DNA from 3 places in the Paenibacillus sp. 4624 genome. Region 2 is predicted to be linked to each of the others. Evidence: a T-box and tRNA genes for the amino acid it is inferred to sense, from the RefSeq annotation. Region 2 holds a T-box; the other regions hold tRNA genes.
What was found. The T-box of region 2 lies ahead of leuS (leucine--tRNA ligase). A T-box ahead of a tRNA ligase gene usually reads a tRNA of that ligase, here a tRNA-Leu.
Positions count from the first base shown of each region.

Region 1: it has a tRNA-Leu gene. The T-box ahead of leuS (leucine--tRNA ligase) is inferred to sense a tRNA for this amino acid. The anticodon was not compared.
Region 3: it has a tRNA-Leu gene. The T-box ahead of leuS (leucine--tRNA ligase) is inferred to sense a tRNA for this amino acid. The anticodon was not compared.

Region 1 is NZ_JBNDJR010000001.1:676,640-682,645, reverse strand. Features, by position in the region: gene ABIE27_RS03105 (insulinase family protein) at 1-142, opposite strand, end outside; gene ABIE27_RS03100 (hypothetical protein) at 1,179-1,925, opposite strand; gene ABIE27_RS03095 (hypothetical protein) at 1,919-2,785, opposite strand; tRNA gene ABIE27_RS03090 (tRNA-Leu) at 3,287-3,372, opposite strand; gene ABIE27_RS03085 (general stress protein) at 3,600-4,049, opposite strand; gene ABIE27_RS03080 (hypothetical protein) at 4,263-4,487, shown strand; gene ABIE27_RS03075 (NucA/NucB deoxyribonuclease domain-containing protein) at 4,728-5,210, opposite strand; gene ABIE27_RS03070 (sensor histidine kinase) at 5,342-6,006, opposite strand, start outside.
Region 2 is NZ_JBNDJR010000001.1:498,664-504,669, reverse strand. Features, by position in the region: gene comER (late competence protein ComER) at 1-717, shown strand, start outside; gene leuS (leucine--tRNA ligase) at 698-3,142, opposite strand; T-box leader at 3,216-3,468, opposite strand; gene ABIE27_RS02275 (phosphotransferase family protein) at 3,583-4,539, opposite strand; gene ABIE27_RS02270 (class I SAM-dependent DNA methyltransferase) at 4,763-5,533, opposite strand; gene ABIE27_RS02265 (CvfB family protein) at 5,744-6,006, opposite strand, start outside.
Region 3 is NZ_JBNDJR010000004.1:417,056-423,061, forward strand. Features, by position in the region: gene ABIE27_RS12335 (helix-turn-helix domain-containing protein) at 326-922, shown strand; gene ABIE27_RS12340 (hypothetical protein) at 1,154-1,345, shown strand; tRNA gene ABIE27_RS12345 (tRNA-Leu) at 1,491-1,575, opposite strand; gene ABIE27_RS12350 (Gfo/Idh/MocA family protein) at 1,798-2,790, shown strand; gene ABIE27_RS12355 (sensor domain-containing diguanylate cyclase) at 2,857-4,479, opposite strand; gene ABIE27_RS12360 (spermidine synthase) at 4,644-5,378, opposite strand; gene ABIE27_RS12365 (LysR family transcriptional regulator) at 5,443-6,006, opposite strand, start outside.

The sequences.
Region 1 (6,006 bases), 180 kb from region 2:
TGAACACCTTGTTATCATCACTATTGGACAACAGTACGATATGAGCACCCGATTTTTGATGTTCCAGCAGGTACGCATCGGATTTCAGTTCTTCAATTCTACGCTCCTGTAATACCTTATATGGCTTAAGCTGTTTCAACATAAACTTTGAGTCCTCCGTCCATTGGATTGTTGTGTTGGTTGATGACTGGACATTCGTTCAAATGTGAAAATTACACTGGCACTCCGATGGTCGTGTAATGTATCTTATAGGAACTTCATCCGTCAGCAAGGGAAAGGTAATATATGCCTATCGATAGTATACACCATTGTGACCTCTCTTCATAAAAAGACAGCCGAATCCACTTTCTGATATGTATTATAAGGGGGTTATGTTTATGAATTGCGAGGCGGGGGAAAGAATCAGAAGTATAATGAAAAAAAATTAAAGAAATCAGATACTCAACAAATAATTTCCCATCTTTCCACAAGAAAATTTTATATATTATTTAAGGGGAGAAATACAAAATAAACCAAGGAAATAATTACTTAACCATAATATTTTCAGATAGAGGATATCCCCCGCCAATCCTTAGAGTTATATTTTTCTAATAGGGAAATGTTTATACCTAAGCGATAAGGGGTATCATTACTCATTTCACCAAGATTGGAATCTTAAAGTAGATGAAACGCAATTTTCACATATGGTTATATCATCTTAGGAATCTCCCTAAAGGAAGATTGTCCTTTCTCCTCACATAATTGCAGTATGTATTTAAATTCGATTAACTCACAGCACTAAGGCAAATTGTTAAGGATATCCTGACAAAAATAGAGGCCCTAAACAATATAATTATATGAAAGCAACAAGAGACTTCTCGAGCTATCCAAGAAGTCTCTTGTTATAGAAGACAAGGTTCGAAATCGAACCCTAAGGTGGGCGTGATCACCAACTGCAAGATTCTGAGTCTTGAAAGAGCTCATCAGTGCCTAATTAAAATCAAGGAATGATCCAGTATAAGCCCTTTAAACTCGAAGACTAAAACAATTTTTTTGTCTACTGTACACTTAATGTTTTGGAATTTGGATACGTAGTCAAGTTAAGAAAAGAATTGCAGACAGACTTGATTAAAGCTTTTTACTGCTACTCTTTTTATGTAAACGCCTAGGAACTCATTTTTATTTTACTGCAGACTACATTAAACCTTGATTTTACTAATGCCTCCCAGTCTAACTATCTTTTTAGGTCTGAGGGGCTTATGTAGCTGCCTCCGAGGATGTGTCGGGGTAGTAGCATTCTGAAAATGGCGTGTTATACTAACTCCATTGTTAAGCAAAACTTGATCGTTTTCAGTAGGGCCATCACCATTCGTAATAAGAGCGGATACCTCAAATGCTTGAGGCCATCCCGCTAAAGGATCATCCGCGCTATTGGGACGAGGAACACGCAGATTCTCTCTTAGCCAAGCGAAACTCTGATACTCAGAATCACTAATCCTTTTGTTGGTTAATGAATCTTCCTTCCCACGTAGCTTTGCATCCCAAATGGCTTTGATATCCCTATATGTCGGATTAACACCTGCATTGCCAACTTGCAAACTGATATCAGGTGCTCGTAATTCACCAAACGGATCCTTTATTTTTGTCCCATGAACAACCTGCCACTTTTCTTTAGTCACCTTATTCTCAAGAATAAAATAGCTAAAGTTACGTTTTAGTCCCGGCTTCCTTGGTAAGACAATGTTCCCTTGACCTTGTCGATTTTCTACAGACCCGGACCATCCCCCCTTTGTCATATGGTCGAGGAGACTAAACAGTACCTTCATTTCAAACAAATAATCTGCTGCGTAGTTTGGATTAGCAACTGATGTGTATAGATCTTCACGAGGCAATAAATTAATTACTCTGCTTAAATCTTTTGAGAGCTTTTGAATGTTTTTCACCATTTGTGGGGACGCCATTTTTTATTTTCACCTCTTCGATTATTACTATTTTCCTCGGTATCGTTTTGTAACATCTCATTTATCATATTCCAGTTAGGTTTAATTTCTTGAAGTAAATCTGGCGCTTGACTAATTAGTTCGGATATACTCCATTTATCCCCCCGACTTTCTCTTTCCAAATCCATTTCATTATTATAATCTGGCATTCTCGCTTCCACACGAGTATTCTCTAGTCCCATACGTGCCAAAGATTCCCTAAATACTGGCTCCGTTTCCGAACCAATCTCTAGTGGCTGAAATACTAGTTTGTTTAAAAAACCTAGTAGTTCATCTGTTGGAAAAATATCATTCTTTATGCCCTGTTCTTTAGCTGATTTCTCAGCCATTGAGCTATATTCTAGATAAGCCCTCCAATTAGAAGGTATATGCCGAAGCAACCCAAAATACAACGATCTTCTGACATTTACTGTACCAGTAATTAAAGTCTTTAAATCTTCCTCTTCGATTCGTCCTAAATGACGAAAGTTCAAGAAAGGCTTGCTAAAGTTTGATACGCGGACAAGACTAAACATAAAAGCTCCTAATGTTCTATCTTCTGGGAGTGAGTCAAATTTATCTAGCTGTAATTTGGTTAGATATAAACGCTCAGTTTCTTCGTTTATCGTTTGTTGTTCTTGCACTTCCACCTTGCAATCTATAATATTAGATGTTCCGAGAAATTGAAGTTCATCACCACTTCCATAAGCAAACAGTATAGTATCACCAACATTTACTGGCCATCGCCGTTTTGAATACTCTTGAATCGTGCTATATGCTCTAAAAAAGCCTCTCACACGATCTATTTTGTACAAAAAAATAGTCAATATTAATTTCCCCCTCTATTATTACGATTGTGCAATATTCTTTCAATGGGCATAGTAACTGAAGCTGCAATCATCTTTTTGCATGGTCAAGCTTAGTGGTCTATACTATTTTTTCTATGTAATTCTTTGAATCTCTATGAATCCAAAAAAAATGAAGCTGAATGCAATAATAAGTCTTCTTTATATGGGCATGAATATTTCAGTTGTGGAATAGAAGTATATAAACGATGTTAAAAAACAGACCCAGAACATGAAACAACTTCCATAGTGAATAACATTGTAAGATTATTTTTTACGTGTGGAGTCTCTCCATCGATAAGCAAGGTGAGTAATATTACGTAATATTTGGCAATCTGACCTTATACAATAAAAACAGTTCAATCATTATAGTGAGTTCAACGTATACATCCACTTTACACAAAAAGTGGATTCGATGCTACCGAACCCACACAAAAAAATAAGGGTTCCAGCTCTAACGAGCTGAAACCCTTATTCTAAGGATGCCGAGGACCGGGATCGAACCGGTACGGTAGTCACCTACCGCAGGATTTTAAGTCCTGTGCGTCTGCCAATTCCGCCACCCCGGCGTATGTAATATTTTCTTGGCGACAAGAAATATCTTACCATGAATAAATTAATAATGCAACCTTTTTTCCTAAAAAAAATGAAACAGGCACTGCAAGCGCCAGCTCACAGTGCCTAGAAAGTCCGAGTTGCGGTCCCGGACTTCCGATAAACCATCTATATTAAGGGAGGTGTGAGATAAGAATACCTCCCCAACATTAAAGGAACCTAAAATCAGCCTTAAATTAAACTAAAAAAGCAAAATAGGCTTCACACGACCAACCTGCTCCTCACTGCACTCTACAAAAACTAAAATATGACCTTGCAGTAGCCAGTCTTCATAATGACATGCATCTTCTTCCGGAATGCCTGCTTCAGTCAGCGTTAAGACCAGATCATCCGTCTCACTTCCGATCTCATTGCCAGCTAATCTTCGCACCGCTTTCCCGATGGAGGCGGTCTGATCCATTCGTTTTCCCAGCCCGGCTAATATGCCTTTCAGCGCTCCAAACGCGCCATCTGTTCCAGCACCCTTTAGCGGTTTGGGCAACCCTGTCTTCTCGCTGATCATCTCCAAATTTAGCTGCTCTTTGGCTACCGCCCCCAAATATTGATTCTCAATACCTTCCTTCTTTACGGCATTCAACATAATAATCGCTTCGTGCTCCGAACGAGCAAGCCCTACAAACAGTTTCGTCATCAGTTCCCCTCCTCTTCCTCATACCTTATATAACCCTGTAGCTTATGTTCAGTAACGTATTTCCACTCGCTAAGTCAATTCACCCAGAACAGTTTGATCATTTCTCTACTGGAAATCTATGCCTAGTTCTGATAGACTAGATAAAGAAGACAAATTAACCATTGAAATTATCGACATAACGATGAACATCTTATAAATCAGGAGCAATGACTTATGAAAAAAGAGGTAGAAATTGCCATTCGGCGCAATCAACAGATTATGGTTCGGAATACAAGCGGGCAGACCGTAACTGGTTTCCCAGAGCGCTCAGCAGACAGCTCTATTCTCTCCTTACGAACTGTACAGGGAAATGTGTGGATTCCGTTTGATGAAGTCGAACATGTCACTCGCCTGTTAACCCTTCGCTCTCACCATCTGGGCACGATGCAACTCGTTTAGATAGTTGTCCGCAAGCATATTCATTTCAGTTGCTCTCATTACAAGAGAACTTAAACACGAGCTAATAGATAAAGATAAACTGTAGACGAGAAATTTAAATGTTCTACTACAGCCAACTTATATTTAAAGACCAGACGCCTCCAACGTCTGGTTTTTCTTATGATGCCATTTTTTATATTTCTCCTAGTCGAAAAACACTCTGAATCCTTCCATTGCTGCAACATGTACTGGTGTACTGGACTACTTCACAACAAATTTAACACGCGTACCATCCGGATATGTACTTAGTTGATTGCCTACCCATGAGCCTGCACCGCGGTTATCCTTTGGCGTAATATACTGGATATCCGCACCCTTACCGCCTTCTGCACACATTGCCATAGGCCACTCATCCCGATCCTTGCCTTTTTTGACCGGTACACCTTTCAGTGACAGTTCCCTGTTCCCCTCAGCACCTTTACGGTCGATCGTACAGACATCGGAATGTCCCGCTTGGATGGCCTTTCGGATATGGTTTGCTGTTTCGGGATACCGCTCTGCCGGAAAAGTGATCGTATGATCTACACTCTTGTCGGTTGTTTTGAACGGAGACGGGATGTCCAGCGGCCACTCTCCTCCTGCCAAGGCGTACACAGCAATCACGACCATGCCCACTAACGTCAGTATTTTACTTTTGAACCCCCGGCTTCCTCTATTGCTTCTTCTGCTGCGTCTCTTACTCATGATGCGCCTCCCCCATATAACACTAACATCCCTAGCATTATAACAGAACGCCAGTTCGTAAAACAATCCATTCCACAACAATATTCAACATAAAAAAACAGCCGGATTCATCCGGCCGCTCCCTGCATATCTTATCCTGTGTTATAAACACTCTGCGCACTTCCAAAAGGCACGGTCACTTGAAACTCTGTTCCTTTTCCTTCAGCACTATCTACATTAATACTGCCGTTCATTAATTCCAACAGATCTTTGCAGATGGTTAATCCAAGTCCACTTCCGCCGAACCTTCTTGCATGGGAGATATCGGATTGCGTAAAAGCATCAAACAATTGGCCGATCTGATGAGACGGAATTCCGATGCCCGTATCCCGTACAGAGAAAGTCAACATCGTCTCCTCATGTGATTGTTCCCTTACGTCCACGAGAAGCTGCACTTCTCCTTGTTCTGTAAACTTAATGGCATTGCTCAGCAAATTATCCAGCACCTGCCGTAGCCTCAATGGGTCGCCCCACAGCACGTCAGGAATGTTCAAATCAGCATGGCAAACGAATCGAATTTGTTTATTCATGGCTGCCAGCTCATGCGTCTTCACAATTTGCTGAATCAGCTTCAATGGCTGGAATTCAATATGCTCCACTCCCATTTTGCCTCTGCCAATTTTTGCCATATCCAGACTGTTGTTTACGATGTTCAGAAGCGCCTCTCCGGATTGACGTGCCAGATCCAGATATTCTTTTTGCTCTTCGGTAACAGTGCCCATTCCCGCAAGCTCGATCATGCCCATGATGCCGTTTA
Region 2 (6,006 bases):
TCCCTCCGCTACCCAGGGCTGCATGAATCACAGAGCAATCGGGAAACAGTCATTCGTAGCAACATCATCTTCCTGTGCGTGAAACCGCTGGAATTCAGACATGTCATTGATGATATCCTGCCTGTTGTGAATTCCAATCACATAATTGTCTCGATCACCAGCCCCGTGCAGCTGCGCCATCTGGAATCTTCACTTCCTTGCAAAGTCTCCAAGGTTATCCCCAGTGTTACACATCAGGTTGGCAGCGGAGCAAGCCTATTCATCCATGGTGAACGCATGACTGCCGAAGATCGCTCTCTGCTCGAAGGCCTGATGAGTCATATCGGCAAACCATATCAAGTGGATGAAGCCTGCACCCGAATCACATCTGATTTCTCCAGCTGTGGCCCCGCATTCATATCCTTCTTTTTGGAGCAATGGATTGAAAGTGCTGTTCGACTGACAGGTATCAAGCGTGCGGACGCTTGTGCCCTTGCCGGTGAGATGCTTCTAGGAACAGGCAAGCTGCTCACCGAGGGAGGTTATACTCCACAAGAGCTTCAAGCTCGTGTCGCTGTACCTGGCGGAATTACCGCTCAGGCACTTGCACTACTGAGAAACAACCTGGATGGCGTATTTGACAGCCTGATCCATACGACACATGAAAAATACGATGAAGATTTAGTCAAACTGGATGAGGTATTCCGTGCCAGCGAGATTAACCGGCAACAATATTAACCAGTTTGCCTGGAACGGCAATGACTTTGCGAATAGTCTTGCCTTCCAGTGCCTGTTTCACAGGTGCAAGTTCCATGGTGTAATCCTGCATTCCCTGTGCATCTAGATCCTTCGCAATGGTCGCACGAGTTACAATTTTGCCATTCACTTGAACCACGATTTCCACTTCTGCATCCACAGTCATGGACTCATCGTATTCAGGCCAAGCTACGTAAGAGATTCCGCCTTCATGTCCAAGACGACTCCACAGTTCCTCTGCCATATGCGGTGCCAAAGGTGACAGCAATTGAACGAAGTTCTCCATCGCTTCGCGAGGCAGCGTCTCTGCTTTGTACGCGTCGTTGATGAAGATCATCAATTGGCTGATCGCCGTGTTGAAGCGCAGATGCTCCAGGTCTTCTGTGACTTTTTTGATCGTTTTGTGTGCTGTCCGTTTGAACTCATCGGTTCCACCTTCAGCCGTAATTTTCTCATTGATCGCACCAGTATCTTCGTTAATGAACAGGCGCCATACGCGTGACAGGAAACGGTGCATTCCCTCTACCCCGTTTGCGTTCCAAGGTTTAGTCGCTTCCAGAGGGCCCATAAACATTTCATAGAGACGCAGTGTATCTGCACCGAATTCGTTCACAATCTCATCTGGATTGATGACATTTCCCCGAGATTTACTCATTTTTTCATTGTTCGTTCCCAGAATCATACCTTGGTTAACCAGTTTATGGAACGGTTCTTTTGTGTGTACGACACCCAGATCATACAGCACTTTGTGCCAGAAACGAGCATACAACAAGTGCAGTACTGCATGTTCTGCTCCACCGATATACAGGTCAACTGGCAGCCATTGCTGTTGTTTTTCCTGTGAGATCAGTTCCTTGTCATTGTGTGGATCAATAAACCGCAGGTAATACCAGCAACTTCCGGCCCATTGTGGCATCGTGTTGGTTTCGCGGCGAGCTTTCATGCCTGTTTCCGGATCAACCGTATTTACCCAATCCGTTACGTTTGCCAGTGGGGATTCCCCTGTACCTGAAGGTTTGATCTGGTCGATGTCAGGCAGCAGCAATGGCAATTGATCTTCTGGTACAGTCTTCATCGTCCCGTCTTCCAGATGCAGAATCGGAATCGGCTCTCCCCAATAACGTTGACGGCTGAACAGCCAGTCGCGCAGACGGTACGTTGTTTTTCCTTGTCCTTTGCCGTTCTCTTCGAGCCAAGCGATCATTTTCGCCGCGGCTTCTTCATTGTTCAAACCGCTCAGGAAATCGGAGTTCACATGTGCGCCGTCACCTGTATACGCCTCTTTTGTAACATCTCCGCCGGTAATGACTTCAATGATATTCAGATCGAACTGCTTCGCAAATTCCCAGTCACGTGCATCGTGACCCGGAACAGCCATAACAGCTCCTGTTCCGTAACCAGCCAGTACATAGTCAGCAATCCAGATCGGCAGCTTCGCTCCGTTGACCGGATTGATCGCGTATGCACCTGTGAACACACCTGTTTTGTCTTTGGCCAAGTCTGTACGTTCCAGATCAGTCTTACGCGCAGCCTGCTCCTGATAAGCTTTCACTGCCCCGCGTTGTTCTTCGGACGTAATCGCGTCAACCAATTCATGTTCTGGAGCCAGAACAGCAAAGCTTGCACCGAACAATGTGTCTGCACGGGTTGTGAATACTTTGATCACTTCTTCACGGCCTTCGATGGCAAAAACCACTTCAGCCCCGGTCGATTTGCCAATCCAGTTACGCTGCATATCCTTGATGCTTTCCGACCAGTCCAGCTCTTCCAGATCTTCCAGCAAACGCTCCGCGTATTCCGTAATTTTCAGTACCCATTGACGCATCGGTTTACGTACAACCGGGTGTCCGCCACGTTCACTCTTACCGTCAATAACCTCTTCGTTCGCCAGAACCGTGCCCAATGCTTCACACCAGTTCACCGGCACTTCATCGACATAGGCCAAACCTTTATTGTACAGCTGAATAAAGATCCACTGTGTCCATTTGTAATATTCAGGGTCTGTTGTACTGATCTCACGATCCCAGTCATATGAGAATCCGAGAGATTTGATCTGACGACGGAAATTGTCAATGTTGCGGAATGTGATATGACGCGGGTGCTCCCCCGTATCCAGTGCGTGCTGCTCTGCTGGCAGACCGAAAGCGTCCCAGCCCATTGGGTGCAGCACATTGTATCCACGCATCCGTTTGTAACGGGATACAATATCCGTTGCAGTATATCCTTCCGGGTGACCTACGTGCAGTCCTGAACCGGACGGATATGGGAACATATCCAGTGCATAAAACTTCGGTTTGGACGGGTCTTCTCCTGTTTTAAACGTTTTGTTTTCATCCCAATATTGCTGCCAACTTTTCTCCATCACTTGCGGCTGATAGCCGTGCTTCGGCTGATGATTCTCACTCATCTATAATTCCTCCTTCAGGTTATATGCGCTTGATAACAACAAAAAAACCTCAGCATCCCGTAGCGTTTGCAGCGCTAGGGACGAGAGGTTGAATTCCCGTGGTACCACCCTAGTTAGCGGACGAACGTGCTTCGTCATCCACTCCCTTTAGACCTGTAACGGCGGTTAACCGATGCGGATTTCCGGTTCTTCCCACAAGGCATAGAACTTTGTAATCACCGCATTTCTCCAAGGCGAGTTCGCAAAATACTGTCAATCGGCTTGCACCAACCGCCGACTCTCTGTCATGTACAGCACCTGCTACTGATCCTTATCATCGAAATATGTATACAATATAGGAAGCATTATATAAAAATGCAAGCTCAAAGTCAATATGACATGTCACAATCTCTTTCTCACAAGTCAGACTGTATTGCCCATCACATGCCAACTGGCCTTACTCACATTTTTCTAAACCGTTCAATGCCTTCATGCAAATTACGAATCGTCCAGTCGATATGCTCATTGTTATCATACAGACGGTAATCGCATTCAATCCGTAGCGCAAGATCAAAATACAAATCGTACAAACCTCTGCGCTTCCGCTCATGATCCGTCTCAACCTCACGTCCATATCCTTTGAGAAAACCCGGAGTATAGTTAAAATGACTGAAATAATGCTCCATGAGCGGATCGCCCCATAGCGAGCGTTCAAAATCTATAATTGCCGTAATTTGTTTATCCTGGACCAGCACATTGCCATCCCATAGATCCCAGCTGATCAGGGAAGGTTCTGTCACCTCATCCAGTGCATCTGATTTCTCATCAATTAAACGTCTCAGCTCATTGTAATCAATGCCGATGTCAACTCCCGCCTCTTCACCATCCGCAAGCATATCATCCATGAGCATCAAGAAAGCTTCTCTCCACGTCGCACGTTGTCTGTCCTTTCCGGAAAAATAACCAAACCTCTCCCCCTTAATCTCGTTGATTCGCTGGTTATACCAGCCTAACTGCTGTTCAACCGCTTCCTGATCTTCGGCAGTAAACTGTGCTTTCACCTGGTTGTATGGAATCCCAGACATAAACTCCATAATGAAATACTGGGCGGGGGCCATGATTAATGAAGCATCGTATGCCAGTACCAGAGGCACAGGGACATCCTTCAACTCAGCAACATGCTTGAGTGCTTCCACTTCGGCCGTCATTAAATCCTGTTCACAACGCATTAGATTGGTCGTAGCCGCAGGTGCAATTTTAAGAACAACTTTCCGTCCATCATCAAGCAAAATTTTATAAGCATGGTTGGCCCAGCCATCAATCATTTCCTCGTAATCTTGAATCGATACAGCAAGGTGATGCTTAATGATCTGATCCAGCTGTTCTTTGGACAATCTCGTTTTATATGTACTTTCCATCTCTACAAATCCCCCTGTGATTGGAATGTGGTTCGCTCGTTTAGAAAACGTTTTCCTTTTTCAATTCATTATGTCTCTCTTTGCTCCAAGCGGCAATACTTTTTATCATATCTGTTCAAAAAAAACTGCCTCTAGCAACATACTTACGTGTTGCACAAGGACAGTTTCTTATCCGAATTAATTTAAATTAGTTAAGCATCGCTATTTATATCTCATTAAGCATTCATTTTACAGCTACGTAGAACAAACGCTGCGCGTGATCTTCAGCTTCTTTCCACTCAAAGTCTGCATATACCTTCACATCACGGAAGCCCGCTTTGCTTAATTCAAGCTTCATCCATTCTGGATCATAAGCCCGTTGCATATGAATCTCCTCAAATCGCTGATACGTATCCCTGTTGCCATCATCCAATCTAGAAAAAATGCTCAGATGATGCTCAATCTCACACCGCTCCTGATCGAAATCACACGTCCAGATATATGAGACCGAGCGTTCATCTAATACAAAAGGCTGTTCCTCGTCATACCGAATCAATGTATTGGGATGGTGTACATCAAACAGAAATGTACCTCCCGGCTTCAGCATTTCATACGTCCGCTCGAATGTTCGAATGACATCTTCTGATTCCAGCAAATAGTTCACACAATCGCAGAACGAAATGACCGAGTCTACAGGTTCAGGCACTCTCCAATCACGCATATCCTGCTGTATCCAGCGTACACTGCCTTCCCGGTACAAACGGTGCCCCTGCGGTGTCGCTTCCATTTTGCTACGTGCAACAGATAACATATCTGCGGAGAGGTCAATACCCGTCACTTCAAAGCCAGAGTTCACCAGCGGAATCGTAATTGATCCCGTTCCACAGCCAAGCTCGGCCACACTTTTGGGCATGCCATGCTGTTCCCAGGCAGTTCTTGCAAACCTTATCCAGTCCGGATAAGGCATATCTTCCATTAATTCATCGTAAACGTAGGCAAATTTCCGGTAAGACATGTCGGCACCGCACTTTCAATATCATTTTCCTCGTCGGATTGGATCGAAACTCAAACAAAAAGCAGGGCTTCCGGTGTTTACCCAGCCTGGCCCTGCCTTACTTAAACCGCTGCATAAAGTATCGGCTCAATGAAACATGCAATATTTCAACCAAAATGAATGCTCTAACTTGAAACATCCATGCTGTACTCGGCTGCGCCTCGCCTGTGTCTACTCTTCCTGCTGTGGTTTTGGCACAGATTCGGACAGGTATGTCCAGTTTTCCTTCTGTACCACCAATCCATCTTTCATCAGCTTACCGAGAGCACGTTTGAACGCAGATTTACTGATGCCAAAACGTTGCTTGATAATATCCGGAGGTGTCGCATCGGAATACGGCATGCCGCCCATAGGGCGCTCTTTCATAAATGCGAGCAACTTGTCTGCGTCTTCGTTACGTCCGACTTCTTTACGCTGCGTCATCGCCAGGTTTA
Region 3 (6,006 bases), on a different contig from region 2:
TTGAACACCAAAAGCAGATTCACAAATAGAGTGAGAGTTCAGGTGGAAAACAGCATGAAATCAACAAAAACAACACAAAAGTTCTAAAGACCCAGTAATAGGTATATAGAACTAATTAATTTGTGATCTCGTACAATTCATTCCATCTTTTTTAGTGAATCATTGTAATCTAGGAATATACTAGGATGTGTTTCGCAAGAGGTCTAGTTCATAGTTCCCTCTTTCATGTAGAATGACGCACAAGCGGTTTTCAAACCAGTAATTGCGGCACTTGAAAGTACCCCTTTATTTATTGTAGTATTTGGTTAAAAAAATCGGAGGAAATATGCCTAATCAACCAGAACAACATTCCATCCAGGCGTGGTCTCTGATCAACCGTAAATATTTGGGAAAAGGTGTCCGTGTTAAACGGTTCCGCAAACCGACACGCTGTCAAATCCGCAATCGTGTTCTTCTTGCCGTGCTGATGGCCAACGATATTAAATTGTCTCAGCTCGCTGAAGACCTCTCGATCTCCTCACGCAGTGTAAGCGCGTGGGTGTATGAAGGGCGAATACCCGGCAGTACCAATCTGGACAAGACCTGTCAGTTGCTAGGCTACCCGCGCCATATTCTTTTTAATGAAGAGGTTGTGCGCAATAGTCCTGTCATCTGTCAACCTGAGCCTTCCCGCTTTATGAAGCGGACGGTAACCCGCTCTCCAGTGAGTAACCGTATTTTGACCGGCCTGTGTATGGTCCATGATTTGTCGGTGACAGATGTCAGCCACTGGATCGGGGTTCATCCCGGCACTTTCCGCAAATGGCTGCATCAGGGGACGCTGCCTTCTGCCGCGTTTCAGGAACAAGCGGAACAATTTTTCCGCATCCCGAAAACTATTCTGTTCGCAGATGTCATTCTTAAGGATCGTCGAAATCAATAAAACAGTGAACAGCCAATAGGCTCTGCGCCCCTCTCGGGGGCCAGAGCCTATTTAAATTGGATACGCCAGAATGATGAACGATGCATAATTCACCTAAAAAAACTACAAAATGAAACTGTACAGCGAACGATCATTACATTACATAAATGTTGGATACGTACGCAAACAACCAACTATCCTGATCCAAAAATGAACCACTCCATACTTTTATTTTAGAAGCAGGTGAATAAAATGAAAACTTCCAAACATCTGGGGATCGCCTTGGGCTTTCTCGCAGGAACCACCTTTGGCAGCGGAATCGCGTTTCTGTTTCGTTTCTCCCCTGTTCAGTTAATGCTTAGTGTTGCTCTATGCGGTTTAGCTGGTATTCTTTCAGGTTTGCTGACCAGTAAAATTTGGTATAACCGGATTCAGGAACGTTAATTTCATCTAACGCGGTCCTACACTGTACTACACAGCAGGTAACGAATCCCTAACTTCTGATCAGCCCTCTCCCTTAACAAAGAAAAGCAAACAAAAAAAGGCTTGTACACTTCCCAACCGGGCAACGTACAAACCTTTTTTGTTATGCGGTCGAGAGGACTCGAACCTCCACGGGGGGTTAGCCCACACGGACCTGAACCGTGCGCGTCTGCCAATTCCGCCACGACCGCATATTATGTATCTCTTCATCATCGATGAAAAGCATTCCGGTGAAGCAATTCCTTGTTTTACCGTAATTCAGAGTATACATGCTTCAAATTTATAATGCAACAACTTTTTTCAACCCTATAGAGAGACATATGTCCTTTTTTCACTAATCCAAACCGGCTATGTTTATCAATAGAAATTTCATACTGAAATAAAGCATATAAACCAACGAAGGAGTCTTTGATTTGCAAAATTCAAAACTATGTTTTATTGGGGCTGGATTTCATGCCTCCACGAATATTTACCCTGCAGCGATCGAAGCAGGCGCAACCATTCAGGCTGTGGCTACAAGGAATCTCGAACGTTCTCAGGCGGCCCTGGTGCGCTTTGGCAGTTCCGGTCAAGCCTATAATCATATTCGCCAAATGCTGGAGCAGGAAACCTGTGACGGGGTCGTCGTCGTTGCTCAGCCTGCGGATCAAACCAAACTTGCTCTGGAATGCATTGGGGCCGGTAAACATGTCTATGTGGACAAACCTCTCGGCTGGACTGCAGAAGAAGCCGAAAAGGTGGCCGAAGCAGCAGATCAGGCTGATGTTGTGGTCATGGTCGGTTTTATGAAACGTTATGCTCCGATTTATCAGAAACTCAAGGCACTCATTGATGAGAGAACACTCGGTAAAGTGCGCTCGTTCCAGATGAAATTTGCCGTAGATAGCACGCCCTTTTGCGAAAATGAAGAACAGTTCATAAAACTTGCTGCCATACATATGGTGGATCTCATGCGCTATTTATTTGGCGAAGTCACGCAAGTAACCGGAACTACTGTAAGAGACGGAAATCATATTAACCAGAGCATTTCCTTGATTTTCGATCAAGGTGTTACGGGCAGTGCCTATTTTACAGGAATGAGTGCATGGTCACGTGAAAGCGAAAGTGTTCTAGTTACTTTTGAGCACGGATTTGCACTAGCCGATGAGATCACCAAACTTACAATCCATGAAACTTATAGAGGAAATCAGCTTCCATGGAAGTCCCTTGGAGAACACGACTCGGTATACACACCTTCCGGCACGCCAATGTCTGGTGCCCATAGGGATCTTTATCTGCGTGGTTTTGTAGGCGAAATGAGACACTTTATGACCTGCTGTCAGACGGGGGCCGTTCCACTCTCAAGCGCCCGTGATAATGTTCGCACGATGGCTTTATGTGACCGAATCCTGTCATCTTTCATATAGAAACAGAAACAGACCCTGTCCATAAGGGTCTGTTCGGGTTCTTCTCTTCCTTTGTTTTCAGTGCCACTATTCTGCTTGTTCCACCGTCTGAATGATAACGGTCCGATTGCGCCCCTCTTCTTTGGCCAGATAGAGCGCATTATCTGCAAGATGAAACAATTCCGTTTCCAAGCGGGAATGCATTGGAAATTCAGCAATGCCTGCGGATATCGTAACCGTACGATCAACAGCGAGCACGCTTTCTTCAACCGAAATCCGAATGCGTTCGGCTATCTCATACGCCTTCTTCGAATCATAATCCCTCAACAGTACAACAAACTCTTCACCGCCAAACCGAAAACAAACATCCTCAGGCCTTACAGACATCTGAATCAACTTCGCGATCTGTTTTAAAACCTCATCTCCGGTCGAATGACCATAGGTATCATTAATTAACTTAAAGCGGTCGATATCGAGAACAATGATTGCAAATGGATTCTCATCATGAGTCCATGCCTGAATCACTTCCTCAAAGGTTCTGCGATTATTCAAACCTGTTAATGCGTCCGTTCTCGCATCATACACCAACTGATCCGTCTTGTTTCTGAAACTTGCCAGGGCTCCAAGAACTGTTCGGGTAAGCAAATCAGCTTCCCTGTTCCAATGCGGCTTCACGACAGGTAACTCCACCCGCCCTTTGTCCACTTGCTGCACAAGATCAGCCAAGAATACAAACGGATGTACCAGCTTCCGCGCAACTCTTAACACAATTAGAGTCAACAATATAAACGGCACAGCTATGTAAAGCAGCAACAGTCCAATCTGACGGTTTAACTGATCATATACGATTTGGGTTGGAGATACGACAACCACTCCCCAGTCGGTTGCTGGAACTTTGTAATATCCTGCAAGCGTATTAATCCCATCCAAATTCGTATATTGCTCTTGACCTGTCTGATTTTTTATCAGTTTCTGCACCACGGTATTATCCCTAATATCTCTGCCAATTCGGCTGACGTTGGGATGAAAAAGCAACGTTCCTTTATGGTCAACTATAAAAAAGTATGTTCCGTTATCGGTTTTAAGTTGACTTCCAAACGACAAATCGAGTATATTATTTTCCTGCAAATAGATGCTGCCACTAATCATGCCTTTGAACTTCCCCACCGGATCAACAATCGGTTCACTGAGAAAAACAATTCTACGATTCGTTCGCGGTGTGAGGTAGGCATCCGATACGTATGCGGCTTTTGATTTGATCGCCGCTTTGGCCGCCTCGGAGCTCACATGTCTACCAATGCTGGCCTGAGAATACGGTGATCTCGACAGTACAAGCCCCATCTTGTCTGTCAAAACCACAGCGTTAAAATAATCACTGCTATTATGGATGAGATCCAGCGCAGTGTTCAGCTTCTCCATATCATTGAAATCGACGTCTTTGAAATGTGCGGCTCCATACTTTAAGCTTTTTTTCATGGATTCAAATAAGGAGTTTAACGTTTGACTCATCTGTACAGCACTCGCATAGTTAACCGAGAGAGTATTGTTGATAAGAGATTGTTTCTGTGTGGTATACGAGGTAATTACCATGATCGTTAGCGTCATTAATACGGAAATGGTAACGAAACCACCAAACAATGCGGCAAGACTGACTTTTTTGAACTTCTTTACTTTTCTGCGTAATCTGGATTTTTTTTTATTTGCAATCATTTTGCTTCCCCCGGATTTTCATAAAAAAGCATACCTATATCATCATATAATAAAGTTGTTAAGAAACAATGAAGAGAACGAGATATCTTAACATTTATTTATAGGATTGACGAATTCATGACAAAATACTACCTCCGGGAAATCAGCGAATTCTCTTCATCTAGTTATCCTTCAATGATATAACCCTCTTCCAGGTTTTGCTCCACAAAGCCCGCCATATACCTCATCCGAACATCAATTGGACGAAGACTGCCCATCAATATGCGATTCTGGACGTCATTGGTCTCGGCCGGAAGTGCAAAGGCACGGACATAGGGAAATTCTATTGCAAGCGTTGTGTAGATTGCATTGACAAGCTGATCGTTTCCAGAACGTCCAAACACATTAAGCAGCACAGCACCACCCGCATACAGTTTGTCTTTTGCCATGTTAAAAAAAGAACGGTTTGTAAACTGTTCTGGTGTGCCCGTTGCCGTAAATGCATCTATAACGATATAATCGTACGTCGCAGCCTGCTCTCGTTCCAGCAGTTCTCGTCCATCACCCACCAGGACGGGTGACCCTTTGTATCCAAAAAAGTGCTGACTGATTTCCACAACCTCTGTATCCAGCTCCGCCACTTTAACTTGTCGATCAGACAGATATGAAGGAATTGTGCCAATACCCTGCCCCACGACGAATACACGATTGTAATGCGGATTATTTCGCTCCATCAGGTGCAGCATGGCCCTCGGGTACTCTAGAACAATTCTGGAAGGTTGCTCTAAATCAATCGCCCCCTGCACGGCATCATTGGAGAACTGCAATACGCGAAAATGTCCTTTTTCCCCGTAAAGCCTTTTCGTCTCGTACACAGTCAATTCATGCTGCTCACTTTTATTCCGGTATAGTACTCTCAACTTCCTGCTCCCTTCGGATGATACGTTGAACCTATGAAATCAATATTACAAAGAACCTGTGTAATCAATCTTGCAAACCAATCGCTTCGTGTAATGCCTGCACATAAGCCACGCCGAGATTGGAAAGTGACGTGCTTTTATGGCAAATCCACCCGACATTGATGGACTCTTCACATTCGAGCGGAACCGGAATGATCTCGTTGCCGTTCAGATCGGCGCTAAGCACTCCAGTCGAGATCGTATACCCGTTCAGACCGATAAGCAGATTAAATAAAGTTGCCCGGTCGTTCACCTGAATGCTTTTCGGATGAGATAACGTACTCAGAATTTCTTCGGAAAAATGAAAAGAATTATACTCCCCCTGGTCAAAGGACAAGTAAGGATAATCCTGAAGCTGCTCAATAGCCACGGACTCCTGCTTTGCAAGCGGATTGTTCACACTGATGAAAATATGTGGTTTCGCTGTAAACAGGCTTGTAAACACAAGTCCGGCATCCTTCAACAATTTGTTGATGACTTTGCTGTTGAATTCGTTCAGATAGAGGATGCCAATCTCACTCCGAAGGCTTTTTACATCCTGAATGATCTCATACGTCTTAGTCTCGCGCAGTGCAAGTTCATATTCATC